2 regions of the Pseudomonas tolaasii NCPPB 2192 genome follow, and region 2 is predicted to be linked to the other one. Evidence: predicted binding sites of a transcription regulator. Region 2 holds the regulator's gene; the other holds the start of a gene.
What was found. Region 2 encodes FliA, which starts transcription of late flagellar genes. Its sites were predicted from a motif close to CTAAAGTTTNNNNNNNNNNNGCCGNTAA; they were not measured.
Positions count from the first base shown of each region.

Region 1 (15,505 bases), 3.1 Mb from region 2:
ACGCGAGCCGAACTACTCGTTCGTGACCGCGCGCCTGCTGATGGACACTCTGCGTGCCGAAGGCCTGGGCTTCCTGAAAGTCGCCGACAGCGCCACCCACCACGAAATGGCCGACCTGTATGCCAAGGCTCTGCCGGCCTACATCGCCAAGGGTATCGAATTCGAATTGCTGAACCCGGTTCTGGCCACCTTCGACCTGGAAAAACTCGGCAAGGCGATCAACCACGAGCGTGACCAGCAGTTCACCTACCTGGGCCTGCAAACCCTGTACGACCGTTACTTCATCCACAAGGACGGTATCCGCTTCGAACTGCCGCAAGTGTTCTTCATGCGCGTGGCCATGGGCCTGGCGATCGAAGAGAAGCAGAAAGAAGACCGTGCCATCGAGTTCTACAACCTGTTGTCGTCCTTCGATTACATGTCGTCGACCCCGACCCTGTTCAACGCCGGTACCCTGCGTCCACAGCTGTCCAGCTGCTACCTGACCACCGTGCCGGATGACCTGTCGGGCATCTACCACGCGATCCACGACAACGCCATGTTGTCCAAATTCGCCGGCGGCCTCGGCAACGACTGGACGCCGGTGCGTGCACTGGGTTCGTACATCAAGGGCACCAACGGCAAGTCCCAGGGCGTTGTACCGTTCCTGAAAGTGGTGAACGACACCGCCGTCGCCGTGAACCAGGGTGGCAAGCGCAAAGGCGCTGTATGTGCCTACCTGGAAACCTGGCACATGGACATCGAAGAGTTCATCGAGCTGCGCAAGAACACCGGTGATGACCGTCGTCGTACCCACGACATGAACACCGCCAACTGGATCCCAGACCTGTTCATGAAGCGCGTCTTCGATGACGGCAAGTGGACCCTGTTCTCGCCTTCCGAAGTGCCGGACCTGCACGACCTGACCGGTAAAGCCTTCGAAGAGCGCTACGAGTACTACGAAGCGCTGACCGAGTACCCAGGCAAGGTCAAACTGTTCAAGACCATCCAGGCCAAAGACCTGTGGCGCAAAATGCTGTCCATGCTGTTTGAAACCGGCCACCCGTGGCTGACCTTCAAAGACCCGTGCAACCTGCGCAGCCCGCAGCAGCACGTGGGCGTGGTCCACAGCTCGAACCTGTGCACCGAGATCACCTTGAACACCAACAAGGACGAGATCGCCGTTTGCAACCTGGGCTCGATCAACCTGCCGAACCACATCGTCAACGGCCAGCTGGACACCGCCAAGCTGCAACGCACCGTGAACACCGCCGTACGCATGCTCGATAACGTAATCGACATCAACTACTACTCGGTACCACAGGCGCAGAACTCCAACTTCAAGCACCGTCCGGTCGGCCTGGGCATCATGGGCTTCCAGGACGCGCTGTACCTGCAGCACATTCCTTACGGTTCGGATGCTGCGGTCGAGTTCGCCGACAAGTCCATGGAAGCGGTCAGCTACTATGCGATCCAGGCTTCCTGCGACCTCGCCGACGAGCGTGGCGCCTACGAGACGTTCCAGGGTTCGCTGTGGTCCAAGGGCATCCTGCCGCTGGATTCGCAACAGATCCTGATCGAAGCCCGTGGCCAGAAGTACATCGACGTTGACCTGAACGAAACCCTGGACTGGGCGCCGGTACGTGCCCGCGTGCAGAAAGGTATTCGTAACTCCAACATCATGGCCATCGCACCGACCGCCACCATCGCCAACATCACCGGCGTGTCGCAGTCGATCGAACCGACCTACCAGAACCTGTATGTGAAATCGAACCTGTCGGGCGAATTCACCGTGATCAACCCGTACCTGGTTCGCGACCTGAAAGCCCGCGGCCTGTGGGACTCGGTCATGATCAACGACCTGAAGTACTACGACGGTTCCGTGCAGCAGATCGAGCGCATCCCGCAAGAACTCAAAGCGCTCTACGCGACCGCCTTCGAAGTGGACACCAAGTGGATCGTTGACGCCGCCAGCCGTCGTCAGAAGTGGATCGACCAGGCTCAGTCCCTGAACCTGTACATCGCCGGCGCTTCGGGCAAGAAGCTGGACGTGACCTACCGCATGGCCTGGTACCGTGGCCTGAAAACCACTTACTACCTCCGTGCCCTGGCGGCGACCAGCACCGAGAAGTCGACCATCAACACCGGCAAGCTGAACGCTGTGTCCAGCGGCGGCAACCACGGTGACGATTCGGTTCTCGCCGCTCCAGCCGGCCCGGCGCCAGTGCCAAAAGCCTGCGCGATTGACGAGCCGGATTGCGAAGCTTGCCAATAAGCTGAGCCAGCCCCGGGCTTGAACGCCCGGAGCTGAAAAAACCGATAAACCTTGATGCTTGGGGTTTATCGGTTTTTTTGTTTCCGGTCAGACGAAGGTATAGGCGTTGCCCTGTTGAGGCGCGCCACCGCGTGCGCCCCACAGCTCCACGCGCCCACCCATTACCGCCATTGAATGACCGCCATAATCCACCACGCCCAGCTTGCCGCTGGCCAGCTCTGAGCTCGAAGACTGCCGGTAAAGCCCTTTCAACCCGAGCCGGTCCAACGCCTCCCAGCCCATCTCCCCATTGTTCAGGCTCTGCATGGCATGGGCGAAACTCTGTTTTGCCGCATTGGGGTTGTCATCAAACCCGTTGCCTGCCATTTGAGCGCGTTTGGCGCTCACGGCGTACATGAAGTTGGCGTCGGTCATCATGGCCGGATCAGTACCTTGAAATTCAGCATACCGCGCCGCTTGCTTCAGCTCATCCCTGGATAAATGAAGCTCGAAACCGTCTTTCATCGTCACGTCATAGCCATCACCGGCCTGCTTCACCTCTTTGAACACGTCGGTAGGTTTTTGGCCAAACTGCATCATGGCCGCCTTGATGGCAGAGACGGTGACGCAATTGCCATCCGGACCTTGCTTGAAACCACTCCAGATGTTGCCAGGCTCCCTGCCACTGCCCGGTTTTTTACCGGGGGCTCGGTGATCAGGTGTGTAGCTGAAGTGACGAGCGCCTTCGGAAAAAGGCTTGTTGTTCATCGGCTCGCTGCCGCCGAAATGCTGCGGGTTAACCCTGCCGCCACCCCCACCGCCCCTGAACGGCGGGACAGGCGGCGCGGCGTTATCTTCTTCAGGAAACAACGCTTTGATCAGCCGCTTGAGAAATTCGAGGAACCTCTCGAATGACTCGTCGGCCAGCTTATTCAGAATGCCCTTGAATTTCTCGTCCCCCATCTGCTCGCGCAAGGCATGCAATTTCTCACGCGAGCTTTGGATCAATGGCGCTTTGGAACCTTGTTCTGCGTCATACAGTTCATTAAGCACGGTTTTGACCGCACTCACCTCGACATCGGCCGCCACAGGCGCCGACTCCGTTCGAATGGCAGCGAACCGCGCCCCTCCGCTCCCCAGCCCTGATACCCCGAAACTCAACATGCCCAGCCCTCACGTTAATGGGTGAGCCACGAAGGCTCCGACACAATCAGTGGCAAAGTGGAGACAGGCGGTTCCATGGTTCCTGCTTCACGGCGGCCAGTAACCGACAGGCACAAAAAAGCCCCTCGCAAGAGGGGCTTTGTGTGAAGCGCCGAACCATCAAGTCATCTGGATGATGGTCTGCATGATGGTGCTCTGGGTGGAGATGGTCTTGGCGTTCGCCTGATAGTTGCTCTGGGCCTTGATCAGGTCCACCAGCTCGTTGGTCAGGTTGACGTTGGAGTTCTCCAGGGAGTTGGCCACGATAGCGCCCAGCGTGCCGGATTGCGGGGAGTCATAACCCGGCTGGCCCGAAGCGAAGGTTTCCTTCCAGGTAGTGCCGCCGTTGGGCTGCAGGCCCTGCTCGTTGTTGAAGCTGGCCAGGGAGATCTGGCCGATGGCTTTACTCTGCTGGTTACTGAAAGTGGCGAACAACACGCCGCTGCCGTCGATTTTCAGGCCGGTGATCTGACCGGTCGCGTAGCCGTCAGTAACCGGAGGGTTGCGATAGGTCGCCGAGTTGTACTGGGTGATGTTGGCCATGTTGATGGCGATGCCGCCCGGGTTGGCTGTCGCGCCGTTCGCCTTCCACACGCCATTGGTCACGGTACCCGGCACCCAACCTGTCAATTGCAGCGTGGTGCTGGTGCTGGTGCCGGTGACAATCCCGGTGAGTTTGCCGGAACCGTCAAAACTCAAGGTCGACGCCGTCGGTGGAGTGGAGCCGGTGCCGGTCGGCGCCGAACCGTCAGGGTTGCGGCCATCGATCAAGGTGTAGGACTTCCAGGTGTTGGAGTCTGTCTTGACCAGGTACTGCACCATCGCGTGGGAGTTACCCTGGCTGTCATACAAGGTAGTCGGGTATTGCGTGGTGAAGGTGCTGGTGTCGGTTGGGTCAAACGGCTTGGCCGTCTGGTCGATCACTGGCGAGGACGAGTTCAGGTTACTGGTGGAATCCACCTTGGTGGAGGCCTTTGGTGGCAGGTTCGCCAGGTTCAGTTGCAGGTCGACCAGGCCACCCTTCTGAATGTTGCCGTCGGCATCTGCGGCATAGCCTTGCAGGCGCGAAGTGCCGGTATTGTTGGTGATGTAGCCGTCCTTGTCGGAACGGAACGAACCGCTGCGGGTATATTCCAGCGAACCGTCGCTGCCCTTCTGAACGAAGAAGCCGCCGCCCTGGATGGCCATGTCCAGAATACCGCCGGTGTTGTTGACGTCACCCTGGGTGAATTGCTGGGACACAGCCGCCAGGTTCACCCCGTTGCCGACGCTGTTCTGACCGGTGCCCAGCTTGGACGCCGCGTAAATGTCCGAAAATTCGGCACGGGACGACTTGAAACCGGTGGTCGCGACGTTGGCGATGTTGTTGCCGGTCACGTCCAGTTGTTTGTTGGCCGCATAGAGGCCGCTAAGGCCGATGTTAAAAGACATGTTTCTCTCCTTCTGCCGTATTTAGCCGGCTCTATGTACCGATAGTCTGAATTTGCGACAGCTTCACGCTGCCCATTCCGCCCGCAAGGTTGAGCAGCATTTCGCCGCCGGTCTTGCTCAAGGTCACGCTGGTTACCGTGGCAGGCAGCGAGGTTGCGAGGGCAACCGAGTCGCCTTTGTCATTCTTGGTGGTGGCCGCAAAGGTGTAGGTCCCGGCGGGGGCGACGTCGCCCTTGTCGGTCTTGCCATCCCAGATAAAGCTGGCATCACCGGCGCTTTGAGCGCCCATGTCGATCGTGCGCACCACGTTGCCGTCTTTGTCAGTAATCTTCACCGAAACGTTGCCCGTCGCCGCCGTTACCGCCACCGAACCGGTCATGCTCTTGCTGGTATCAACCAGCGCCTTGTCGGTCTGGGTGATGATCGAACGGCCTACCAGCGACGACGCCTGCAAGGCCTGCGAGGAGCTGAAGTTGCTGGAGATCGCATTCACCGAGTCGTTCAGGGTGTTGATGCCTTCCAGGCTGCTGAACTGCGCCAGTTGCGCCACGAACGCGCCGTTGTCCTGGGGCGACAGCGGGTTCTGGTTTTTCAGCTGGGTGACCAGCAGTTGCAGGAACGCGTCCTTGCCCAGCGACTGGTTACCCGTCGCCGCCTTGGCGGCATCGCCAAGGTTTTTGGCGTTGTCCGTCGACGTCTTGACCTTGGCGTTGAACAGGTCCTGGACCGGCGTGTTGGGTGTAGAGTTGGTGTCAACAATGGCCATTGTTTGGCGCCCCTTATCACTGACCCAGGGTCAGGACCTTCTGCATCATGGTTTTGGCGGTGTTCATCATTTCCGCGTTGGTCTGGAACGAGCGGCTGGCGGAGATCATGTCAGCCATTTCCTCGACCACGTTGACGTTCGGGTAGTACACGTAGCCTTTTTCATTCGCGGCCGGGTGGTTCGGCTCGTAGCGAGCTTCGAGATTGCTTTGGTCCTCGACCACGCCGAGCACTTGCACGCCCTGGCCTGCGGCGTCCTGGTTCTGGAACAGCGAATCGCTGCCGCCGCTCTGACCGCCCTGGAACATGGTGGCGAACACCGGATGGCGGGCGCGGTACGTCTGGTCAATGCTCGACGACACGGTCTCGGCGTTGGCGATGTTACTGGCGACGGTGTTCAGACGCGTGGTCTGGGCGCTCATGCCGCTGCCGGCAATATTGAAAACACTGGCTAGGGACATGGCTTACTCTCCACGCAGGGCTGACATCAGCCCTTTGAATTTGCTGTTGAGCAGGGTGAAGCTGGCCTGGAAATTCACCGAGTTCTCGGCGTAGGCCGATTGCTCCAATTGAGCGTCGACGGTGTTCTGGTCGATCGATGGCTGCATCGGCGTGCGATACAGCAGCGACTCGTCACCACTGCTCAGGCCTTGCGCTTCGATATGACGGCTATTGGTCATGTTCAAGGCGAAGGTGCCGTTCTTGTTCTTGTCCTGCTGCGCGGCGAGCACAGCGGAGAAGTCCAGATCCCGAGCCTTGTAGTTCGGGGTATCGGCGTTGGCAATGTTGTTGGCCAGGACTTCAGCACGCTGGGCGCGAAAGCCCAATGCTTGTTCGTGGATACCGAGCGCTTTATCGAAGCTGATGCTCATGGCGGAAACCTTTAGGCTGACCTGCTTTTCGTAACAGGGTCATAGCAAGGCGCATGCCAGTTTCCCCAAGCCCCCTATATCAAGGGTTTGCCGTGGGGTGGCCGGCGGCGATGCCGGAAAAGCGGCAAGCGGTTTCCGCGTTGCGTCAGTAAAGCGGCAATGCCAATTGCCGCTTTAGGCACTGGCGGTGAATGAAGCGTGGAAGCCACCAAGGGCATTGAGCACTGTTAACCGCTCGTCCGCACTGTCAATTGTGACAGTTGTAAAGCTCGCGCCCCTGGCTGCCTGATAGGGCAGAACGCTTTTAGTGCGAACGCCAGAGGCAAAAAAATGTTGACGCTACCGCTACCAAGATTTGAATTCCAGGACTCAATATCCCCCATCCCGAACCTGGACCCTGACCTGATTCAGACAGAAACCGCCAGGGTGCTGTTGAATTTTCCCGTCGAGGCCGGAGACCAACTCTTTTTGTCCCTTAACAGCACGGTCCTGGGTGGTGAGCATAACCAGAGCTTTTTCATTGCCCGCCCCGCCCCCGATTGCGTGTACCTGGTGCCTAAATCCATTATCGAAATCAGCGAGGGGACCACCGTGACGTTGTTGGCGCGCTTGAGGCGCGCGGGGCTGATTTCCGGCGCGCCGTCCACGCCAGTCAATATCAAACGACCACCAATCATCGTCATCCCGCCTGTTCCGCCAACCGTCTGGGACTTTACCAATGGTTTCCAGGGCTGGGTGCCACAAGGGAATTACATTGGCGGGCTGCTGCATGTGATCGGCGGTCGGGTCGTCGCAGACTTGCTCAACAGCCAGGCCGGCAAATCCCATATCATCACCCGTACCGTGCAGGTGACCGCAGGACGCGTGTATGACGTTACCTTTGAGGTCAGCGGGGGCAGCTCTGCCGATGGCTCAGTCGTCTTCCTGACCGTTAACGGCGCCCGAATCGGTACCAGTGTTCAGAATATCTCGACGACCCGGCAGACCGGCACAGGGGTGTTCACCGCCACAACGACGGGCAATGTCACACTGGGTATTTTCAATGATGCCGTGCCCCAAGGGCGACATAACCTGTCCCTGGGCAATATTCGAATGACGCCGAGACCTTGACCCAAAAGAAACGGGAGGCCGTGGTGGACCTCCCGTTTTTTTAAACAGACATCACTTGGCCTGGTAAATGATGCCCGGGCTGCACTGCACCATTTGATAATGATCCGGCAGGCCGTTCAGCGCCTCGGAAGCCCCGAGGAACAGATAGCCGCCGCGCTTGAGCGTGCCATGGATGCGCAGCAGGATGTCTTTCTTCACTTCAGCCGAGAAGTAGATCAGCACATTGCGGCAAAACACCATGTCGAACTTGCCCAGGCTGGCGTAACTGTCGAGCAGGTTGAACGAGCGAAACTCGACCCGGCTCTTGATCGGTGCCTTGACCGCCCAACGCCCCGCGCCTTTGGGGTCAAAGTAACGCTGCAGGCGCTCCTGGGACAAACCGCGCCCCAGGGCCAGGCTGTCGTACTCGCCGGTCTTGCAGTTGGTGAGCATGGTGCCGGACAGGTCAGTGGCAACGATTTGCGCGCCGGCCTTGAGCTGGCCCATGTTGGTCCGCTCAAACTCGTCGATGGACATGGAAATCGAATACGGTTCCTGCCCCGACGAACACGCCGCCGACCAGATACGCAGGCGCTGGCCCGGCGCAGCCTTGATCGCTTCGGGCAGCACTTTGCTCTTGAGCACTTCAAAGGGGTAAGTATCCCGAAACCACAAGGTCTCGTTGGTGGTCATGGCATCGACCACCATTTCCTTGAGCCCGCTGCGCGGCTGGCCCTGAATACGCTGCACCAGCTCACCCAGGGATTTGATGCCCTGCTGTTCCATCAGTTTGTTGAGACGGCTGGATACCAGGTACTGCTTGTTTTCACCGAGCAATATGCCACAGGCTTTTTCCAGGAAGACCCGGAACTGTTCGAAATCCAAATTACCCGTAGACAATGATACCGCCTCTTAAATCGTGTGACCGCCAGGGGCAATCCCCTAGCCGTGATCTGCTGCCTTGATCCGGTCAACTACCCGGGATGCCAGGTCATCAGGACGGAATTTGGCCAGGAAGTCATCGGCGCCGACCTTCTTGACCATCGCCTGATTGAATACACCCGACAACGAAGTATGCAGGATGATATGCAATTTTTGCATGCGTGGATCGTTACGTATCTCGGCCGTGAGGGTGTAACCGTCCATTTCCGGCATTTCAATGTCGGAGATCATCATCAGGAATTCTTCTTCGGGCTTCTTGCCTTCGTCCACCAGCTTGCGCAGGTAATCCAGGGCTTGGCGGCCGTCATTGAGCGCAACCACTTCAACACCCACGGTTTGCAGGCAACGGGTCACTTGCTTGCGCGCCACGGAGGAATCATCCACGGTCAGCACACGCAACGACACGGCCTTGTGCGCGGTTTCGGCGTCCACCACGCCCACCGAGATGGTTTCCGAGGTCGGCGCCACTTCGGCGAGGATTTTCTCCACGTCGATGATTTCCACCAACTGGTTGTCAACCCGCGTCACCGCCGTGAGGTAGTGATCGCGCCCGGTACCCTTGGGTGGCGGATGAATCTCTTCCCAGTTCATGTTGACGATGCGCTCCACCGAGCGCACCAGGAAACCCTGGGTCTTGGTGTTGTACTCGGTGATGATCACGAACGGACTCTGGCGGTCCTGCAAACCTGAGGAACCGGTGGCCATGGCCAGGTCAAGAATCGGGATGGTGGCGCCCCGGATATTGGCGACGCCGCACACCACAGGACTGGATTTGGGCAAGATTGTCAGCTTGGGACACTGCAACACTTCCCGCACTTTAAACACATTGATGCCATACAGCTGCTTGCCGTCCAGGCGGAACAGCAACAACTCCAGGCGGTTCTGCCCTACCAGCTGTGTGCGCTGGTTTACTGAATCCATTACACCTGCCATGCCTTTACTCCTACGCTAAAACCTTTGGCGATACCTGCAGGGCAGCGCGCCCCCAACACTAAACGGCACGAGCTTTGCTATTTGTTTGGTCATGGATATTAAAACGACAGTTTTTCGACGCCTCAACTTCCCACGGTACTGCAGATCGCTCTGCGTCTCGGTGATGTTGCTCGCGCTGAGCCTGGGCGCCACGGCCCGCGCAGACAACGTCACCTTGCCTGATCTCCTTATCGGCGTCACTCAGGGCTTTCTTGAGTTCACTGTAGAAGATTATCTGGCGACCACCCAGACCCCGGGGCGTTATGAAATCCAGGTCAACCAACTGGACCCGCGCCTGCGCATGCCCATGTGCGACAAGGAATTGACAGCCAGCCTGGAAAGCCCGGCCCAGCCCATTGGTCGGGTCACAGTCAAAGTGCGCTGTGAGGGCGCGTCTCCGTGGACCGTGTTCGTGCCGGCGCAGGTCAAATTGTTTCGCGACGTGGTGGTGGTGACGCGCCCCTTGAAACGCACCGGCATCATCGGCTTTGACGATGTGGCGCTGCGCGAGCGCGACATCAGCCTGATCAACCAGGGCTACCTCACCTCCTTAGACCAGGCGGTCGGACAGAAACTGACCCGCCCCATGGTGACCGACCAGGTCATTACACTGGTGCACCTGGAACAGGCTGAAGTGATTCGCAAGGGCGACCAGGTGGTGATTTCCGCCAGCAGCGGTGCACTGACGGTAAAAATGCCGGGGGAGGCCCTGTCCAATGGCGGCATGAGCGAACAGATCAGGGTCAAGAACCTCAACTCCAACCGCGTGATCAAGGCGCAAGTGACGGCGCCGGGGCAGGTCGAGGTGGCTTTATAGTTTACTGGCAGAGGACGCCCGCTTTTCCTACACTGTGCACCAGGCATCCGCACGTGCAGGTTTATTGTCAATCGCGCCTAAAGTTTGTCCGGGTATGGCCGAAAACATGGCAAGCGTCCAAATACCCAGAGGTTTTTTTATCATGGTCATCGATTTCAGTCGTTTGAATAACTCCCAGGCTTTGCCGGGCAATACGCGTACCAGCGGGGCCAAGGACAGCGTTGAAGCCAAGTCCCAGCCAGCACCTGCGGCCAAGACGGAACAGGCCGGCGCCAGCCAAAGCGGGGAATCCGTACACCTGAGCAATGAGGCTCAACAGTTGCAGAAGGTCACTGACTCGCTGCGCGACCAGCCGGTTGTCAACAAAGCCCGTGTGGCCGAGTTGAAGCAGGCAATCGCCGATGGCAGCTATAAAGTCGACAGCAACCGTGTAGCCAGCAAGCTGCTTAATTTCGAAGCCGAGCGCTAGGCAAAGGCCTGCGCAGGGCTTTTGGACGCTTAAAACCCAAGGCCAGCCATGCACCACGACGAACATTTGCTTCAACTGATCATTGACGATCTGGCTCCGACGCAACAATTGCTGGAGCTGCTCAAAGAAGAATCCCTGGCTCTCTATGGCCGGGACATGCGCTTGTTGGAAGAAATCCTGGCGCGCAAACAATCGCTGATCGTACTGCTCGAGCAGCACGGGCGGAAGCGCAGCGAGATCCTGGTCAGCCTCGGCCTGCCGGCAGACCACGACGGCCTCGCCCAACTGGCCAGCCACTCCTCGGTCGGCGACCGGTTGCTGACGCAAAGCGTCGCTCTCAACCAATTGCTCGCCCAGTGCCAGGAAGCCAACCTGCTCAACGGTCAGTCGATCCAGCTTCAGCAGGCAACGACCGCCAACCAGTTGCGTATACTCCACGGCGGAGAGCCTCCGGCCCTCTATAACGCCCAAGGCTCCACTTCACGCCTGGTCAAACCAAGCACCCGCAGCCAAGCCTGACGCCGGTTCAAAGCGCACCTATCCAAGGCGCGCTACATACTGGCAAAATGCCGGTTCTTGCGTGTAGTCGTATTTTGTCTGGAGATGGAAGAACCGTGTTCAACGCCCTTAATGCGGAAGATGCTCCGCAGCCACCCAAGGTGCTCACCACGCCTCTGGAAATCGCCAGCACATTGCGCATGCTGCAAGACAGCCATGACCCGCTGATCATAACGTTCCATGAACGCAGCCAACGCTTCCAAAGCTACCTGGTGGACGTAGACCGGGACAGCAAGGCGCTGGCACTGGACGAAATGATTCCCCGAGATGGCGAACGTTACCTGGAAAACGGCGAACCGTTCCGCATCGAAGGCTTCCACGACGGTGTTCGCGTGGCCTGGGAAAGCAATGGCACCCTGACCATCAGCGAAAAGGACGGCCACCGCATCTACACCGGCAGCATGCCCGACGAGGTGGTTTACCATCAGCGCCGCAATGCCTTCCGTGCCGCCCTGAAGCTGGCTCAGTTGGTCAACATCGAACTGGGTGGTGAAAAGCTCAAGGCGCCCATCAGCGGCAAGCTGCTCGATATCTCCGCCACCGGCTGCAAACTGCGCTTTGAAGGCGACATTTCCGAGCGCCTGCAACTGGGCCAGGTGTACGACCGCTTTATCGCCGCGCTGCCCTTCGGCAGCATGACCACCTCCGTGGAGCTGCGTTACCTGCACTTCGAAGAGAAGATCAACACCACCTTCGCCGGCGTGCGCTTTCACAACATGAGCGGGCTGGTTCAGCGCCAGGTGGAGCGTTTTGTCTACCAGTTGCAGCGTGAAGCGCGACGCTTCGACAAAGACGACGACTTTTAAACCTTATAAGGTCGCGGTAAAAAAACGGGCAGATCCTGATGGGATCTGCCCGTTTTTGCATTCAGGGGCGCGCCCTGCTCAAATCATGAGGGTGGTCGTCGGGGTCCGGGGGTGCCGGGGGCCCTGTGAAAATCGGCTCTTCCACCGGCGCCGCAGAATCGGTTTCGGAGGACACGTCCGGCACGGGGCTTTGCATTTGCTCCTGCACGACAGCCTCATCGACCCGCGGATCCAGGCAAGCAACCAGAGGCGAGCTGGACATGCTGTCGGGCATGGCGACGTGATGCAACGGCGCATCGTCCACCTGATGCAGGTTGGTGACCGCCTTGGGCCGAATCCGCCACACCAGGATCAACGCGCACAGGCTGAAAAATGCATACAGCATATGGCTGCCGAAGAGCTTCATCGCCACACCCGCCAGCAGTGGCCCGACACTGGCACCGATGCCGTAGGTCACCAACAACATGGCCGTCAGGGAGACCCGGCGATCACCCTCCACGTGGTCATTGGAAAATGCCACCGCCAGCGGGTACAGGCAGAACTGCACCAGTGAACACAGGAAACCCGCCACAAACAGCACTTCCAGCGGCACCCGGGTCATGATCGCCAACGGCAACGCCGCCACCGCCAAACACAGGGCAAAGCTGCGAATCAGCAAGGCGCGGTCATACCGATCCGACAACCAGCCCAGCGGCCACTGCACCAGCAAGCCGGCAAAAATGCAGCAACCCATGAACAGACCGACCTGCTCGGTCGTCAACCCTTGCTGAGAGGCGTACAGCGGCGCCAAACCGTAGAACGAACCCACGATGACGCCTGCGCCCAACACGGTACTCAGCGACTGCGGCACGCGCTTGATAAAGAAGCGCGGCTCCATGGGCGCTGGATGCAGAGGCGCCGGGTGAATGCGCCGGGTCATGGCCACCGGTACCAGACACAGCGCAAAGCACAGCGCCACCAGCATCAGCAGCTCAAGACCCAGTTGGGGGTGCATCACCAGAATCAGCTGACCCAGCACCAGCCCCAGATAGGAGGCGATCATATAGCCGCTGAACACCACGCCACGCTGCTTGGCGTCGGCCTGCTCGTTCAGCCAGCTTTCGATGACCATGTATTGGCACATCATTCCCAGACCCACGACCATCCGCAGCACGATCCACGCCGGCAGCCAGTTGATCAGGCCATGCCCCAACACCGCCGCACCGACGATGCCGGCACAGGTTGCATAGGCGCGGATATGCCCGACCCGGGCGATCAAACGGTGCCCGATCTTGCCCCCCAGCACCAGGCCGAAGTAGTTGGCAGCCATCAGCGCACCCACCCACAGGCTGTCGACGTGATCCGCCGCCAGGCGCAAGGCCAGGTAAGTGCTGAGCAGGCCGGAACCGATCAGCATCATCAGGGAAGCGAAATAAAGGGCTCGAAAAGATTTCCAGATCTGGCGCATCGGCGTTCCGAGCGGCTCCTTGCGGTGAGGGACGGGGCTATCGGCATGATAGTCCGGTGTTGCCGGGTCCGGACAGGCGAGAGGCGCTGTTTCCGGGGAATAATTTTGCTTAATGGTTCAGACGCTGCCTGATGGCATGCGCGGTACACAGGTTGAGATAAATACCCGATGCACCTGCTGTGAACTCTGATCGCCGGCAAGGTTCGACCGGTGTTTAAACGACAGACACAAAAAAGCCCCGCCAGACATCGCTGAGCGGGGCTTTGAATCTGGTGTCCCAGGGCCGGTTCGAACGGCCAACCTTCCCCTTAGGAGGGGGATGCTCTATCCAATTGAGCTACTGGGACCAATGACAGCCGGCAGGCCAAGGGCGTGGCGACGGACGGCGTGCATGTTAACGGCCAGGTTGGGTTTTGTCATGTCGTCCGTTGGCTTTTTGAGCGTAGGCCGATCCTTGTCTGAGCGCTCACGGTTTTATCCCGCAAACACGGGGGCTTTTCCGTGATCGTGCAAAATGCATGCAGCCCAAAACGCCCGCCTTGCAAATTGCAACCAAATGAGCCGCCAGATTAGACTCAAACCATTGATTTTATTGAATTAAAAGCTTGGCACGACACCTGCAATACTTCTCCTACAACAGCCCCCTTCAGCCAAGGCGTCAAACGGAGAACATGACCATGAACAGTGCCCTTCTGTTAGCCCTCAATACCGTAGCCTTGGCCGCTCTGGTGACATTCCATTTTCAATCATCCGGCAATGACGATCCTGCGCAGATCAGCCAGGCAGTACCGCACCATCTGCAACAACGCCCGCAACTGGCCGTGATGACGCCAGACGCGCAATCGCCGATGCGCCTGACCCAATCCGCACAAGCTGCACCAGCATCTGAACACTGGGTGTTCTAAGTCGAAGGAAACTGTTTTATGACCAAACTCGCCTGGCTTTTCCTGTGCCTGACCGTCGTCACCGGCGCAATGGGTGTCAACGCCACGACTCAAGATGGACAGACCACTGCGTTCGTCGTTGCAGGGGCATTGGCCTGTCTACTGCTGCTGACGCTCATCGTCGGCCGTCGCATTAAATTTGACCCCGTTCTACGCTGATTCCCTGCCTCCCCCGCCCTACCTTATGTCGCCTCACGCTCGTAAATCGGCAAATTGCCACTAGTCTAAAGATTAAGGGCAAAAGGCCACTTTGCTATAGGATGTGCGGCCTCAAACCCTGTTGCGACCTGGATTTTCGGGAAACATTCCAACGAAAAGCTGCGTGTTGAAAAGTTTTCCAACCAGTCCGCAAAAATACAAATGAGTGCTGGCATAAAGCCTTTAGGCAGTTCAATATTTGTCACAGAATTGACGCCAAGGAACTGTCAAATCTGAGGCATGATGCGGCCTCTTTGCAATTCGGGTTGAACTTTGGTCGTGAGTCTTGTCTTAACACTCATCCTTGCGGCCAATTCCAAGAACCGCTCCCCTGAACTAACCGGTTAAATATATGCGCCCATTGAAACAGGCAATTTATTCCAGCCGTACGGCTGACAAGTTCGTCGTACGTCTGCCAGACGGAATGCGGGAACGCATTGCCGAGGTGGCTCGCAATCATCACCGCAGCATGAACTCCGAAATCATCGCCCGCCTGGAACAGAGCCTCATTCAGGAAGGTGCGTTGGGCGACGAGTTGAGCATGCGCCTGGACAGCCCCGAGCTGTCACTGCACGAACGCGAACTGCTGCAGCGTTTTCGTCAGCTCTCCCACCGTCAGCAAAATGCTCTCGTCTCGCTTATCGCGCACGACGTTGAAGCGGCCGCAGAAGCCAATTGATCTGCAACTGAAAGCCGAAGCCAGCCATGTGCTGGCTTTTTTTTGCGCAGAATTCGGGAAGGGAATGCAAAGCGGGAGCT
Region 1 covers NZ_PHHD01000001.1:6,669,797-6,685,301, forward strand. Annotated here, with positions in the region: gene ATI14_RS30500 (ribonucleoside-diphosphate reductase subunit alpha) at 1-2,254, shown strand, start outside; gene ATI14_RS30505 (hypothetical protein) at 2,342-3,322, opposite strand; gene flgE (flagellar hook protein FlgE) at 3,557-4,867, opposite strand; gene flgD (flagellar hook assembly protein FlgD) at 4,899-5,633, opposite strand; gene flgC (flagellar basal body rod protein FlgC) at 5,650-6,093, opposite strand; gene flgB (flagellar basal body rod protein FlgB) at 6,097-6,504, opposite strand; gene ATI14_RS30530 (hypothetical protein) at 6,835-7,614, shown strand; gene cheR (protein-glutamate O-methyltransferase CheR) at 7,666-8,493, opposite strand; gene ATI14_RS30540 (chemotaxis protein CheV) at 8,536-9,468, opposite strand; gene flgA (flagellar basal body P-ring formation chaperone FlgA) at 9,560-10,324, shown strand; gene flgM (flagellar biosynthesis anti-sigma factor FlgM) at 10,467-10,793, shown strand; gene ATI14_RS30555 (flagellar protein FlgN) at 10,842-11,312, shown strand; gene ATI14_RS30560 (flagellar brake protein) at 11,408-12,157, shown strand; gene ATI14_RS30565 (MFS transporter) at 12,219-13,604, opposite strand; tRNA gene ATI14_RS30570 (tRNA-Arg) at 13,875-13,951, opposite strand; gene ATI14_RS30575 (hypothetical protein) at 14,282-14,509, shown strand; gene ATI14_RS30580 (PA3371 family protein) at 14,528-14,707, shown strand; gene ATI14_RS30585 (Arc family DNA-binding protein) at 15,099-15,425, shown strand.
Region 1: flgM (flagellar biosynthesis anti-sigma factor FlgM) is a predicted target of FliA. The motif match lies at 10,402-10,429, and genes of this name have one in related genera.

Region 2 (15,505 bases):
CTTGCTGACCATCGGTGACGGTTTAGTGGCGCAATTGCCATCACTGTTGTTATCCACAGCAGCGGCCATCATGGTGACCCGTGCGTCGGGCTCCGAAGACATGGGCAAGCAGATCAGCCGCCAGATGTTCGCCTCGCCCAAAGCGCTGGCCGTGGCGGCGGGCATCATGGCGATCATGGGCATCGTGCCGGGCATGCCCCACGTGTCGTTCCTGAGCATGGCGGCCATGGCGGCCGGCGCTGCCTACCTGTTCTGGCGCAAGCAAAATGCGGTCAAGGTACTCGCCCAGCAAGAGATCGCCCGCCAGCAGGACCTGTTGCCATCCCCGGCCCGCGCCCAGGAAACCAAGGAGCTGGGCTGGGATGACGTGACCCCGATCGACATGATCGGCCTGGAAGTCGGCTACCGCCTGATTCCCTTGGTGGACCGCAACCAGGGTGGGCAATTGCTCGCGCGGATCAAAGGGGTGCGCAAGAAACTGTCGCAGGACCTGGGCTTCCTGATGCCCACCGTGCACATCCGCGACAACCTCGACCTTGCGCCCAGCGCCTATCGCCTGACGCTGATGGGCGTGATTCTCGCCGAAGCCGAGATCTACCCGGACCGCGAACTGGCGATCAACCCGGGCCAGGTGTTCGGCACGCTCAACGGCATTACCGCCAAAGATCCGGCTTTCGGCCTGGAAGCGGTGTGGATCGAAGTCAGCCAGCGCAGTCAGGCGCAGTCCCTCGGTTACACCGTGGTGGACGCCAGCACGGTGGTCGCCACCCACCTTAACCAAATTCTGTACAAGCACTCCCACGAGCTGATCGGCCACGAGGAAGTCCAGCAATTGATGGGGTTGCTGGCCAAAGCGTCGCCAAAACTGGCCGAAGAACTGGTGCCCGGCGTGCTGTCACTTTCGCAATTGCTCAAAGTGCTGCAAGCGTTGTTGGCCGAACAGGTGCCGGTGCGCGACATCCGCAGCATTGCCGAGGCCATCGCCAACAATGCCGCCAAGAGTCAAGATACTGCCGCTCTGGTGGCTGCGGTGCGTGTCGGCCTGTCCCGTGCCATCGTGCAAAGCATTGTAGGCATTGAGTCTGAGCTGCCTGTGATCACCCTGGAGCCAAGGTTGGAACAAATATTGCTCAATAGTATTCAGAAGGCAGGGCAAGGCCAGGAAGAGGGCGTTCTGCTGGAGCCAAGCATGGCTGAAAAACTGCAGCGTTCGTTGATCGAAGCCGCACAGCGCCAGGAAATGGCGGGCCACCCGGTGATCCTGCTGGTGGCGGGCCCGGTTCGAGCGATGTTGTCGCGGTTTGGTCGCCTGGCAGTTCCGAATTTGCACGTTTTGGCTTATCAGGAAATTCCTGACAACAAGCAAGTGACTATCGTCGCGACAGTAGGGCCCAACGGCTGAGGTAGTGGGTTATGCAAGTTAAGCGTTTTTTCGCCGCCGATATGCGTCAGGCCATGAAACTGGTTCGTGATGAGCTGGGCGCCGATGCCGCGATTATCGGAAACCGTCGCATTGCCGGCGGTGTCGAGCTGACGGCTGCCCTGGATTACACTCCCCAGGCGCTGGCGCCGCGCGTGCCGAACATGGAGCTCGAAGACGAGTTGCGCAAGACCGCCTCGCGCATTGTGTCGGCCCAGGCGGAATTGAGCATGCGTGGCGACAGCGATGCCACCACCAATCGCCAGCTGTTCGCCGGGTTGCCGCTGACCGCGTCCGAGCCGTTGGTCGAGCCCACTTTCAAAGAACCACCGCGTCCTGCTGCGCCTGCCCCGGCGCCTGCGGTTGACCCGCGCGTGTTCGATTCGATGCGTTTTGAGCTCAACGGTCTGCGTGAACTGCTGGAAGTGCAGCTCGGCTCACTGGCCTGGACCCAACTGCAAGGCAGCAAACCGCAACAGGCCAACCTGTGGCGCCGCCTGCAACGGATCGGCCTGTCCGGCCCGTTGTCCCGCGACCTGCTGGCGCTCACCGCCGAAGTCGAAGAGCCGCGCCAGGCCTGGCGCATGCTGCTGGCGCACTTGGCGCGCATGATCGTCACCCCGGAAATCGAACCCCTGGAAGAGGGCGGTGTGATCGCCATGGTCGGCCCTGCCGGCATGGGCAAGACCACCACCCTGGCCAAGCTGGCCGCGCGTTATGTGCTCAAATACGGCGCGCAGAATATTGCGCTGGTGAGCATGGACAGTTATCGCATCGGCGCCCAGGAACAGCTCAAGACCCTGGGCCGCATCCTCAATGTGCCGGTGACCCACGTCGACCCGGGCCAGTCCCTGGCCAATGCCCTCGATCCACTGCTGCGCAAGCGCGTGGTGCTGATCGACACCGCCGGCCTGCAAGCCAGCGACCCGGCCTTGCGCATGCAGCTCGAAAGCCTGGCCGGGCGTGGCATCAAGTCGAAAAATTACCTGGTGCTTGCAACCACCAGCCAGAAACAGGTTCTTACCGCTGCGTACCACAGCTACAAGCGTTGCGGCCTGGCCGGTTGCATCCTGACCAAGCTCGATGAAACCGCGAGCCTGGGTGAAGTGTTGAGCCTGGCGATCAGCCATGAATTACCGGTTGCTTACCTGACCGACGGCCCGCGGATTCCGGATGATCTGCATCTGCCGCGCCGTCATCAGTTGGTCAGCCGTGCCGTCAGTGTGCAAATGCAAGAAGAGCCTAGCGAGGAAGCGATGGCTGACATGTTCGCGGACCTCTACCACAACCCGGCAAAACGGGTCGGTTGAGGGCAGTGAACACCGTGAAAAGTATCTACATCGATGGTCTGCAAGCGATTCACGCGGCCAAGCCATGTAGCCTGCGTCTAAGCAAGACAAGGTAAAGAAATAAAATGGGCAGCATGCATCCCGTACAGGTGATCGCGGTGACCGGCGGCAAAGGTGGCGTCGGGAAAACTAACGTGTCAGTGAATTTGTCCCTGGCCCTGGCAGAGCTTGGCCGTCGCGTCATGCTGCTGGATGCTGACCTGGGGTTGGCAAATGTCGACGTTTTGCTCGGGCTGACACCCAAACACACCCTCGCCGATGTGATTGAAGGCCGCTGTGAGCTGCGCGATGTGCTGCTGCAAGGCCCCGGCGGCATTCGCATCGTGCCGGCAGCCTCGGGCACCCAGAGCATGGTGCACCTGAGCCCGGCGCAACATGCCGGCCTGATTCAGGCTTTCAGCGACATCGGCGACAACCTCGACGTGCTGGTGATCGACACCGCCGCCGGGATCGGCGAGTCCGTGGTCAGCTTCGTGCGCGCGGCGCAGGAGGTGCTGTTGGTGGTCTGCGATGAACCCACTTCGATCACCGACGCCTACGCCCTGATCAAACTGCTTAACCGTGACTACGGCATGAACCGCTTCCGCGTGCTGGCCAACATGGCCCAGAGCCCGCAGGAAGGGCGCAACCTGTTCGCCAAGTTGACCAAGGTCACGGATCGCTTCCTCGATGTCGCCTTACAATACGTCGGCGCAGTTCCGTATGACGAGTGTGTGCGCAAGGCCGTGCAAAAGCAGCGTGCGGTCTATGAAGCGTTCCCTCGTTCGAAGTGCGCACTGGCGTTCAAGGCCATTGCCCAGAAGGTCGATACCTGGCCGTTGCCTGCCAACCCGCGGGGGCATCTGGAGTTTTTCGTCGAGCGTTTGGTGCATCAGACGAGCGCAGGACCGGTGCTATGACATCCAGCGGCTACAACCTTTACAAAAAGTCGGCCCGTGACAGCCAGGGCGAATTGATCGAGCGTTATGCGCCTCTGGTCAAGCGCATTGCCTATCACTTGCTGGCACGCCTGCCCGCCAGCGTGCAGGTGGAAGACCTGATCCAGGCCGGCATGATCGGCCTGCTCGAAGTGTCGACCAAATACGACGCGAGCAAGGGTGCGAGTTTCGAGACGTATGCGGGCATCCGCATCCGTGGCGCGATGCTCGATGAGGTGCGTAAAGGGGATTGGGCGCCGCGTTCGGTACACCGCAACACGCGAATGGTCAGTGACGCCATTCGCGCAATTGAAGCAAAAACCGGTCGTGACGCTAAAGATCATGAAGTTGCGGCCGAACTCCAATTGAGTCTCGACGATTACTACGGGATTTTGAACGATACCTTGGGCAGCCGCCTGTTCAGTTTCGACGACCTGTTGCAGGACGGCGAACACGAAGGGCTGCACGAGGACGGCGCGAGTGCACATCTCGAACCGTCGCGTGACCTGGAAGACGAACGTTTCCAGGGGGCGTTGGCGGAGGCGATTGCCAATTTGCCGGAGCGTGAGCGACTGGTGTTGGCGCTGTACTACGACGAAGAGCTGAACCTCAAGGAAATCGGTGAGGTCCTGGGGGTCAGCGAGTCGCGTGTCAGCCAGCTGCACAGCCAGTGCGCAGCCCGCTTGCGGGGGCGATTGGGAGAGTGGCGCGCGCGCTGACAGGCAGTGTGGGGACACTGCAGACGCTACCGCGAAGGCTTCATGTTTTCGCGGATCAGTTCCGTGGTGCCCTGGGCAGTCCTTTTTGTGTAACGCCTGTTGATTGAAATGGCGCGTCCAGGTGCTGGGCGCGTTTAAGACTGCTTGGAGGTCGAATTGGACAAGAACATGAAAATCCTCATCGTTGATGACTTCTCAACGATGCGGCGGATCATAAAAAACCTGTTGCGTGACCTTGGGTTCACCAACACGGTCGAGGCGGATGACGGCCTGACGGCTATCCCGATCCTCAACAGCGGAAGCATCGACTTTCTGGTAACCGACTGGAACATGCCGGGCATGACCGGTATCGACTTGCTGCGCCACGTGCGCGCGGATGAAAAACTGCGCAGCCTGCCCGTGCTGATGGTGACCGCCGAAGCCAAGCGTGAACAGATCATCGAAGCCGCCCAGGCCGGGGTAAACGGTTACGTGGTCAAGCCATTCACCGCATTGGCCTTGAAAGAGAAGATTGAAAAAATCTTCGAACGCATCCACGGCTGATGTCATCACGGGGGAGCTATGGAGCATAAAGAAACGTCGCAGGGAGACTTTGAGTCGACCCTGAAAAAGCATGCGCATCAGTTGGTCGACAGCCTTGAAAAAGGCCAGTTCGGCGACGCGGTGCAGTTGATCCATGAGCTCAACCAGACCCGTGACCGCGGCCTGTATCAGGAAGTGGGCAAGCTCACGCGCGAGCTGCACAGTGCGATCGTCAATTTCCAGATTGACCCGCACATGCCCCAGGCCGAAGAGATCTCGCAGATCACCGATGCCACCGAACGCCTGTCCTATGTGGTCAGGCTGACCGAGGCGGCGGCCAACCGCACCATGGACCTGGTGGAAAACGCCACGCCGCTGGTCAACGGCATGGCCAACGAAGCCCAGGCCCTGAGCCACGACTGGAGCCGCTTCATGCGTCGCGAAGTGGGCGCCGAAGAGTTTCGTGAGCTGGCGCGTCGGGTCGACAGCTTTCTGTCGCGCAGCGAGCAGGAAAACCGCACGGTTTCCAGCAACCTCAACGACATTCTGCTGGCTCAGGATTACCAGGACCTCACCGGCCAGGTGATCAAGCGCGTGACCCAACTGGTCACCGAAGTGGAAAGCAATTTGCTCAAACTGGTGCTCATGGCTGGCCAGGTCGATCGTTTTGCCGGTATCGAACATGACCGCGCGGCGATCCTCTCGGAAAAAGATCCAAAAAAACATCTCGCCAAGGGTGAAGGTCCGCAGATTCATGCCGATAAACGTGAAGACGTTGTATCCGGGCAAGACGACGTAGACGATTTGTTGTCCAGTTTAGGCTTCTAAGGAGCACCCACATGAGCTTCGGCGCCGATGAAGAAATCCTTCAGGATTTCCTTGTAGAGGCCGGCGAAATTTTAGAGCAACTGTCCGAGCAACTGGTCGAGCTGGAAAGCCGACCGGATGATGCGAACCTGCTCAATGCAATTTTTCGCGGTTTTCACACTGTAAAAGGGGGCGCCGGCTTCCTCCAGCTCCATGAGCTGGTGGAGTGCTGCCACATCGCCGAGAACGTGTTCGACATCCTGCGCAAGGGTGAACGCCACGTTGATTCGGAATTGATGGACGTGATTCTCGAAGCACTGGATGCAGTCAACGGCATGTTCAGCGAAGTTCGCGAACGTGCCCCGATCACCGCTGCCACCCCGGAACTGCTGGCTGCCCTGGCGCGCCTGGCCGAACCTGCCGACCCATCGGCGGCGCCGGTTGTCGTTGCGGCACCCGAGCCTGTGGTGCAAGCCGAGCCGGATGTGACGGACAGTGAGTTCGAACAGCTGCTCAACTCCCTCAGCGCGGTCAAGGCCGAAGCCGAGGCGCCGCGGGCACCGGTTGCCGAACCCGCCAGCGAAGACATCACCGACGCAGAGTTCGAATCCCTGCTCGACCAGTTGCACGGCAAAGGCCAGTTCGCCGCTGACGCCGTGGCACCTGCCGCCGCGCCTGAAGCGCCAGCGACCAACGCCAACACCGACATTACCGACGACGAATTCGAAGCGCTGCTCGACCAATTGCACGGCAAAGGCACTTTTGCTGCCGAAGCCTTGCCGGAAGTCGCTGCCACTGCTGCCACTGGCGCCGCGCCGGCTGCAAGCCCGGAGCCTGCCGGCGACGGGCTGATCACCGACCACGAGTTCGAAGCCCTGCTCGACGAGCTGCACGGCAAAGGCAAGTTCAGCGAAGTGGCACCGGCCGCCGTCGCCACGGCGGCACCGGTGGCCGCCAAAGCCGCCGCGCCCGCCGCCAAGCCTGCTCCGGCAGCGGCGGCTGCCCCGGCTCCCGCGCGTGCTGCTCCGGCACCGGTGGCCGAGAAACCCGTCAGTGAAGCCGAAACCACCGTGCGGGTGGATACCGCGCGCCTGGACGACATCATGAACATGGTCGGCGAGCTGGTACTGGTACGTAACCGCCTGGTGCGCCTGGGCCTGAACAGCGGCGACGAGGCCATGCAAAAGGCCGTGTCGAACCTGGATGTGGTCACCGCCGACCTGCAAACCGCCGTGATGAAAACGCGGATGCAGCCGATCAAGAAAGTCTTCGGCCGCTTCCCGCGCTTGGTTCGCGACCTGGCGCGTCAGCTCAAGAAAGAGATCAACCTGGAGCTGGTGGGCGAAGAAACCGACCTCGACAAAAACCTGGTCGAGGCCCTGGCCGACCCGCTGGTCCACTTGGTGCGCAACGCCGTCGACCACGGCGTGGAAACCCCGGAAGAGCGCGAAGCCGCAGGCAAGTCGCGCAACGGCAAGGTGATTCTGGCGGCGGAGCAAGAAGGCGACCATATCCTGCTGTCGATCACCGATGACGGCAAAGGCATGGACCCGACGATTCTGCGCAACATTGCGGTCAAGCGCGGCGTGATGGACAAGGACGCCGCCGACCGTCTGACCGACACCGAGTGCTACAACCTGATCTTCGCCCCGGGCTTCTCGACCAAGACCGAGATCTCCGACGTGTCCGGCCGTGGCGTCGGCATGGACGTGGTGAAGACCAAGATCAGCCAGCTCAACGGCTCGATCAATATCTACTCGACCAAGGGCCAGGGCTCGAAGATCGTCATCAAGGTGCCGTTGACCCTGGCGATCATGCCGACCCTGATGGTGATGCTGGGCAACCAGGCGTTCGCTTTCCCGCTGGTCAACGTCAACGAAATCTTCCACCTCGACCTGTCGCGCACCAACGTGGTGGACGGCCAGGAAGTGGTGATCGTGCGCGACAAGGCGTTGCCACTGTTCTACCTCAAGCGCTGGCTGGTGGCATCGGCCAAGCATGAAGAGCAGCGCGAAGGCCATGTGGTGATTCTCTCCGTGGGCACCCAGCGCATCGGCTTTGTGGTCGATCAACTGGTGGGCCAGGAAGAAGTGGTCATCAAGCCTTTGGGCAAAATGCTGCAGGGAACCCCGGGCATGTCGGGTGCGACCATCACCGGTGACGGTCGGATCGCGCTGATTCTCGATGTTCCGAGCATGCTCAAGCGTTACGCCGCTCGGCGTATTTGATTCTGGAGGGGCAGGGCGGTAGTGCCCGCCCCGCCTAACGGAGTGTTTATGGCAGTCAAGGTCCTGGTGGTGGACGATTCGGGTTTCTTCCGCCGCCGCGTCTCGGAAATTCTTTCCGCCGACCCAACGATTCAGGTGGTCGGTACGGCCACCAACGGCAAAGAGGCGATTGATCAGGCCATCGCGTTGAAACCGGACGTGATCACCATGGACTACGAGATGCCGATGATGGATGGCATCACGGCCGTGCGGCACATCATGCAGCGCTGTCCGACCCCGGTGTTGATGTTTTCCTCACTGACCCACGAAGGCGCCCGGGTGACCCTGGATGCGCTGGACGCCGGTGCGGTGGACTTCCTGCCGAAGAATTTCGAAGACATCTCGCGCAATCCCGAGAAGGTCAAGCAACTGCTGTGCGAGAAGGTGCACAGCATTTCACGCAGTAACCGTCGCAGTCTGTTCAGCGCGCCTGCGCCGACGCCTGCATCGGTTGCGGCACCGGCTGCGCCGACGTCATCGTTTGCTCGCCCAGCGCCCGCGCCGGTTGCACGGCCTGCCGTGGCGCCGGTTCGCGCCGCTGCGCCTGCAACTGCCCACTCGCCTGCGCCGAAACGCAAAGCCTATAAGCTGGTGGCTATCGGCACGTCCACGGGCGGCCCGGTCGCCCTGCAACGCGTGCTGACCCAACTGCCGGCCAACTTCCCGGCGCCGATTGTGCTGGTACAACACATGCCGGCCGCGTTTACCAAGGCGTTCGCCGAGCGTTTGGACAAGCTGTGCCGCATCAGCGTCAAGGAAGCGGAGGATGGCGACATCCTGCGCCCTGGCCTGGCGCTGCTGGCCCCCGGCGGCAAACAAATGATGGTGGACGGCCGTGGCGCGGTGAAAATCCTGCCGGGCGACGAGCGCCTGAACTACAAGCCGTGCGTGGATATCACCTTCGGTTCGGCGGCCAAATCCTACGGTGACAAAGTTCTGGCGGTGGTACTCACCGGCATGGGCGCCGACGGCCGTGAAGGCGCGCGCCTGCTCAAGCAGGGCGGCAGTGCCATCTGGGCCCAGGATGAAGCCAGTTGCGTGATCTATGGCATGCCCATGGCCATCGTCAAGGCTGAACTGGCCGACGCGGTCTACAGCCTGGACGACATCGGCAAACATCTGGTGGAGGCCTGCCTCTGATGGATGTATTGAGCCTGATCGGCATCATCATGGCGTTTGTCGCGATCATTGGCGGCAACTACCTCGAAGGCGGCCACCTCGGCGCGTTGGCCAACGGCCCGGCCGCGCTGATCGTGATCGGCGGCACCGTGGGCGCTGCGTTGCTGCAGTCGCCCCTGAGCTCATTCAAGCGCGCCATGCAGATTCTGGTGTGGATCATTTTCCCGCCGCGCGTGGATTTGCCGGGCGGCATCGACCGCGTGGTCAACTGGAGCCTCACCGCGCGCAAGGAAGGCCTGCTGGGTCTGGAAGGCGTGGCCGATGCCGAGCCCGACAGTTACGCGCGCAAAGGCCTGCAATTACTGGTGGACGGCGCCGAGCCGGAAGCGATCCGCAGCATTCTGGAAGTGGATTTCTACACCCAGGAAAGCCGTGACATCAATGCCGCCAAGGTCTTTGAAAGCATGGGCGGCTACGCGCCGACCATCGGCATCATTGGTGCGGTGATGGGCCTGATTCATGTGATGGGCAACCTGGCTGACCCCTCGCAACTGGGTAGCGGCATTGCCGTGGCGTTTGTCGCCACCATCTACGGCGTGGCCAGTGCCAACCTTGTGCTGCTGCCGGTGGCCAGCAAGTTGAAGTCGATCGCCATGCGCCAGTCCCGTTACCGCGAGATGCTGCTGGAAGGCATCCTGTCGATTGCCGAGGGCGAAAACCCGCGCTCCATCGAATTGAAGCTCCAGGGCTTCATGGATTGATGATGGGTATCGACGTGTGGCGAACTGCGCCGTTGTGGCGAGCGAGCTTATTGTGGCGAGCGAGCTTGCTCGCGCTGGGTTGCGCAGCAGCCCCAACACTGGCGACTCGGTTTCGGCAGGAGAGCGGTGGTGAGTTCATTGGGGCCGCTTCGCGCCCCAGCGCGAGCAAGCTCGCTCGCCACAGTGAATCGTTCGGAGGTAAAGACTTGTGAGCCGTCGCCGTCGCGAGCCTGAAGAACATGTTAACCACGAACGCTGGCTGGTGTCCTACGCGGACTTCATCACCTTGTTGTTCGCGTTTTTCGTGGTGATGTACTCCATCTCGTCGATCAATGAAGGCAAGTACAAGGTGATTTCCCAGGCGTTGGTCGGGGTGTTCAACGACGCTGACCGTTCCCTCAAGCCGATTCCGATTGGCGATGAACGGCCCAAGACCGTGACCCCGGCCAAGCCGCTGGTCAATGACAGCGACGAAACCGCGGCGGGCATCGGCGGCACCAGCGACCCGCTCAAAAGCATTGCCGACGACATCAGCGCCGCGTTTGGCGACCTGATCAAGTCCAACCAGATGACCGTGCGCGGTAACGAGCTATGGGTGGAGATCGAGTTGAACTCCAGCCTGTTGTTCGCCAGCGCCGATGCGATGCCGAGCGACCAGGCGTTCACCATCATCGACAAGGTGGCGGCGATCCTCAAACCGTTTGAAAACCCGGTGCACGTAGAAGGCTTTACCGACAACTTTCCGATCAGCACGGCGCAATACCCGACCAACTGGGAATTGTCTTCGGCCCGTGCCGCGAGCATTGTGCGCATGCTGGCGATGCAGGGTGTGAACCCCGGGCGCCTGGCGTCGGTGGGTTATGGCGAATTCCAGCCGGTGGCCAACAACGCCACGGCGGAAGGCCGCGCGCGCAACCGCCGGGTGGTGCTGGTGGTCTCGCGTAACCTGGACGTGCGCCGCAGCCTGACCGGCACCGGCACGGCCAATGCAACGCCGGACGCGGCGTTGAAGCGGGCTGGCACACAAACTGCACCGCCAACCGTTAAACCGTCGGTTCGTCAGAGTGCCGTCAATTCTCCGTCACCGGCTCAATAACTTTATGCACTGTCTCGGTCGCGCCAATGCCTGCCGGGAGGAACCAACCGAATGAGAGTCTGGGCAGTTGCCAATCAAAAAGGTGGGGTCGGCAAGACCACCACGTCCATCGCCCTGGCCGGTTTGCTGGCAGAGGCGGGCAAGCGCGTGGTCGTGGTCGACCTGGACCCCCACGGCTCCATGACCAGCTATTTCGGTTACGACCCGGATGCGCTGGAACACAGCTGCTACGACCTGTTCCTGCACAAGGGCAGCGTGCCGGCGGATTTGCCGGGGCAACTGCTGCTGCCCACCAGCAACGAAAGCATTTCCCTGCTGCCGTCCAGCACCGCCTTGGCCACCCTTGAGCGCCAGTCGCCGGGGCAGAGCGGTTTGGGCCTGGTGATCGCCAAGACCCTGGCGCAACTGTGGCAGGACTTCGACTACGCGATCATCGACAGCCCGCCGTTGCTTGGCGTGCTGATGGTCAACGCCTTGGCGGCCAGCCAGCAGCTGGTGATCCCGGTGCAGACCGAGCACCTGGCGGTCAAAGGCCTGGAGCGCATGGTCAGCACCCTGGCGATGATCAACCGCTCGCGCAAACAGGCGCTGCCGTTCAGCATCGTGCCGACCCTGTTCGACCGCCGCACCCAGGCGTCCCTGGGGACTTTGCGCGTATTGCGCGATGCCTACCCGGACACCATCTGGAATGGCTACATCCCGGTGGACACGCGCCTGCGTGACGCCAGCCGCGCCGGTCTGACGCCGTCGCAGTTCGACGGCAAGAGCCGTGGCGTGCTGGCCTACCGCGCGTTGCTCAAGCACCTGCTGTCGCAGCAGCTTGTGGCGCAGGTGGCGTGATGACCCGTCCCGTAGAACTCAAGACCCGGCCGCAACTGGCACTGGAATCCTACCTGGATGCCTTGCTGCAGGATGCGACTGCGCAAGAACTGCCTGAGCCGATTCTGGTGTTGGAACCGGCGGTCGAACCGGAAGCCGCGCTGGATGAATTCCAGTTGGCGGTGCTGGAAGAGCAAGCCCGGGATGCCTTGGTGGTGGTGCCGATTGCACCGGTTGTTTCGGCGCCGGTAGTGGTTGCACCGGTTGTGGTCGAGCCGGTGGTGGAAGTTCACCTGCCGCCAAGCATCACCCCACCGCCGGTGACGGGCGATGACCGCCCGGCGTGGGCCGCCGAGCCGTTCGAATGCCTGCTGTTCGACGTCGCCGGGCTGACTCTGGCGGTGCCGCTGGTGTGCCTGGGCTCGATCTACTCGCTGGAAGGCCAGGAACTGACGCCACTGTTCGGGCAACCGGAGTGGTTCCTTGGCATCCTGCCCAGCCAGGCCGGCAACCTTAAAGTCCTCGATACCGCGCGCTGGGTGATGCCCGACCGCTACCGCGATGACTTTCGCCAGGGCCTGCAATATGTGATCTCGGTGCAGGGTTACGAGTGGGGGCTGGCGGTGCATCAAGTCAGCCGCTCATTGCGCCTGGACCCGAACGAAATCAAATGGCGCAGCCACCGGGGCCAGCGGCCATGGCTGGCGGGCACCGTGATCGAACACATGTGCGCGTTGCTTGATGTCGCCGAGCTGGCCGAGTTGATCGCCAGTGGCGCCGTCAAATCGATGCCACAGAACAAACGCAGTTGATTGAACAATAAGGGCCGTGCGGTTGCGTGGCCAAAGAAGCACACACAGAAGGGGCAAAGGGGTATGAACAAGTCAGCGTCCGCACAAGGTTTGGCCGATGATCCAATCCTGCAATGGGTAACCTTCAAACTGGACAACGAGTCCTACGGCATCAACGTGATGCGCGTGCAGGAAGTGCTGCGCTACACCGAGATCGCCCCGGTGCCGGGTGCGCCAAGCTACGTGCTGGGCATCATCAACCTGCGCGGCAACGTGGTGACCGTGATCGACACCCGCCAGCGTTTTGGCCTGGTGCCGACTGAAGTCAACGACAACACCCGTATCGTGATCATCGAAGCCGACAAGCAAGTGGTCGGGATCATGGTCGACAGCGTGGCCGAAGTGGTTTACCTGCGCCAATCGGAAGTGGAAACCGCGCCGAACGTGGGTAACGAAGAATCCGCCAAGTTTATCCAGGGCGTGTGCAACAAGAACGGCGAACTGCTGATTCTGGTTGAGCTGGACAAGATGATGAGCGAAGAAGAATGGTCGGAACTGGAGAGCATCTGATTGTTCTTTGAGGCGGCGGTGATTGTCCTGGCCCTGTTGTGGGCCGGGACCCTGGCGTTCCTGCTGCGCTACATGCGCCAGCAACGGGAGTTGGCCCAGCAACAGGCCGAGCGGGATGCCGTGCGCGACCGGCGCATTCTGGATCTGGTCAAGCGGGTGGATCACTTTCAGCAGAGTGCGGTGAAAGTGGGGGATGAGGTGCACGAGTTGCGCGCGATTCTTGGGCCTTTGCCTGACAAGTTGGCGCAATTGGAGCAACGGGATCCGTCGAGCCTGTCGTTTGCCCAGGCGGCCAAGCTGGTCGGGATGGGGGCGACGGTGGATGAGCTTACTCAGTCTTGTGGGTTGACTCAGGCTGAGGCGCAGTTGATGAGTAAGTTGCACAAAGGCTGATTGTGTACATAACCGTTGCTGCGGTAACGGCGACTTAGGGTTCCGCGCTTACGGCGGTCAATTTTTGAAGCGTTGTACTGAACGGACACCTGTGTGGGAGCGGGCTTGCCCGCGATCGCGGTGGTTCAGCCAAGAATGTATTGACTGACACGCTGCCATCGCGGGCAAGCCCGCTCCCACACTGAACCTCTTTTGCTTCACACCTCTCAGACCGGCTGTCAGGCCTCCATTACCCAAAAAATGGACAGGCCCCCGGTAAACCAAACCCCCTCCCCAAATGTCCACATCCTTCAGGAACCACTAAACCCCAGGAGTACCCCCCATGACCACCCCCAAAGCCCTGCTGATCCTCCACGGCAAGCAAGCCCTCAACGAGGACGTGCGCACCGCCGTGCAGGCCCGGCGTGAACAGGGGTGGGAACTGGCCGTACGAGTCACCTGGGAAGGCGGCGACGCCCAGCGCCTGGTCAACGAAGCCCTGGCCGACGGCTACACCCATCTCATCGCCGGTGGTGGCGACGGCACCCTGCGCGACGTGGCCGAAGCCATGGCCCTGGCCAAAACCGATGCCAGCCTGGTGTTGATGCCTTTGGGCACCGCCAACGACTTTGCCAAGGCTGCCGGTGTACCGCTGCAACCGGCCGAAGCCCTGGCATTGCTCGATGTCGAACCCCGGGCCATCGACCTCGGCCAGGCGGGCAGCCAAATGTTCCTCAACATGGCCACCGGCGGCTTCGGCAGCCAGGTCACCGCCAACACCTCCGAAGACCTGAAAAAAGTACTGGGCGGCGCCGCCTACCTGTTCACCGGTCTGACCCGCTTCAGTGAGTTGAAAGCCGCTTACGGCGAACTGGAAGGCCCGGGTTTCCACTGGAAAGGCGACTTGCTGGCGCTGGGCATCGGTAACGGCCGCCAGGCGGGCGGTGGGCATGTGTTGTGCCCCGGCGCGTTGGCCGATGACGGCCTGCTCGATATCAGCATCCTGCCGGCGCCGCAGGAAGTGGTCGGCACCCTGATGACGCTGATGAGCGACGGCTGGGGCCTGGACAACCTGTTCGTGCGTGCGCGTCTGCCGTGGGTCGAGATCAAGGTGGCCGAAGGGTTGTACATCAACCTTGACGGCGAGCCGCTCAAAGGCGATGAGCTGCGTTTCAGCGCACTGCCCAACGCCTTGCGCGTGCATCTGCCGGTGAATTCGCCGCTAGTCGTCCAGGCTGATGATCTGCTCGCGAACGGCGAATAACACCAGGCCCGCCACGTCAAAAATCTGCAGGCGCTTCATGATCTGCGAGCGATGGGCCTCGACCGTCTTGATGCTCAAGCCCAGGCCCTGGGCGATTTCACGGGTGGACTTGCCGCGCACGATCAAACGCAGGATCTCCAGCTGCCGCGCCGTGAGGTTGTGGCTCTGGGCGACGGGGGAGGCCGGGCCCTGGCTGCGGATCAGCGCCTGGTTGATCACGGTGTGGGCGATGGCGGGGCTCAGGTAGCGTTCGTTGTTGCGCAACGCCAATAGCGCGTGTTCCAGCTCGTTGGCGGTGGTGTCCTTGAGCAGGTAGCCATGGGCGCCGGATTCCAGCGCGCGCATGATCAGTTCCGGGTCGGTGTGCATCGACAGGATCAGCACCTTGCTTCTGGGATAAGCCGCTTTGAGCTGCTGCAAGGCGTCCAGGCCGCCGATGTGTTTCATCGACAGGTCCAGCAGCACGATGTCGGGCTGCAGGGTGCTGAATTTCTCGAGTAACTGCGCGCCATCGCTGGCTTCGCCAATCACGTTGTAGCCGGGGATGTCCTGGACCAGCGCGCGAACGCCGGCCCGGATCAATGCGTGGTCATCTACCAAGAGTAATTTGCACGTCACTCGAGAACCTTAGGGGAACTGGCCCGTTCGAGGGCGCGGGGCGCCCAGGGGAAAAGCGCGTCGATGCGCGTGCCTTTGCCAGGCTGGCTGGTGA
Region 2 covers NZ_PHHD01000001.1:3,561,773-3,577,277, forward strand. Annotated here, with positions in the region: gene flhA (flagellar biosynthesis protein FlhA) at 1-1,402, shown strand, start outside; gene flhF (flagellar biosynthesis GTPase FlhF) at 1,414-2,730, shown strand; gene fleN (flagellar synthesis regulator FleN) at 2,835-3,668, shown strand; gene fliA (RNA polymerase sigma factor FliA) at 3,665-4,405, shown strand; gene ATI14_RS16595 (chemotaxis response regulator CheY) at 4,574-4,948, shown strand; gene ATI14_RS16600 (protein phosphatase CheZ) at 4,967-5,755, shown strand; gene ATI14_RS16605 (chemotaxis protein CheA) at 5,767-7,962, shown strand; gene ATI14_RS16610 (protein-glutamate methylesterase/protein-glutamine glutaminase) at 8,011-9,141, shown strand; gene ATI14_RS16615 (flagellar motor protein) at 9,141-9,881, shown strand; gene motD (flagellar motor protein MotD) at 10,090-10,977, shown strand; gene ATI14_RS16630 (ParA family protein) at 11,029-11,817, shown strand; gene ATI14_RS16635 (CheW domain-containing protein) at 11,817-12,608, shown strand; gene ATI14_RS16640 (chemotaxis protein CheW) at 12,672-13,157, shown strand; gene ATI14_RS16645 (DUF2802 domain-containing protein) at 13,158-13,550, shown strand; gene yegS (lipid kinase YegS) at 13,873-14,793, shown strand; gene ATI14_RS16655 (response regulator transcription factor) at 14,752-15,411, opposite strand; gene ATI14_RS16660 (sensor histidine kinase) at 15,408-15,505, opposite strand, start outside.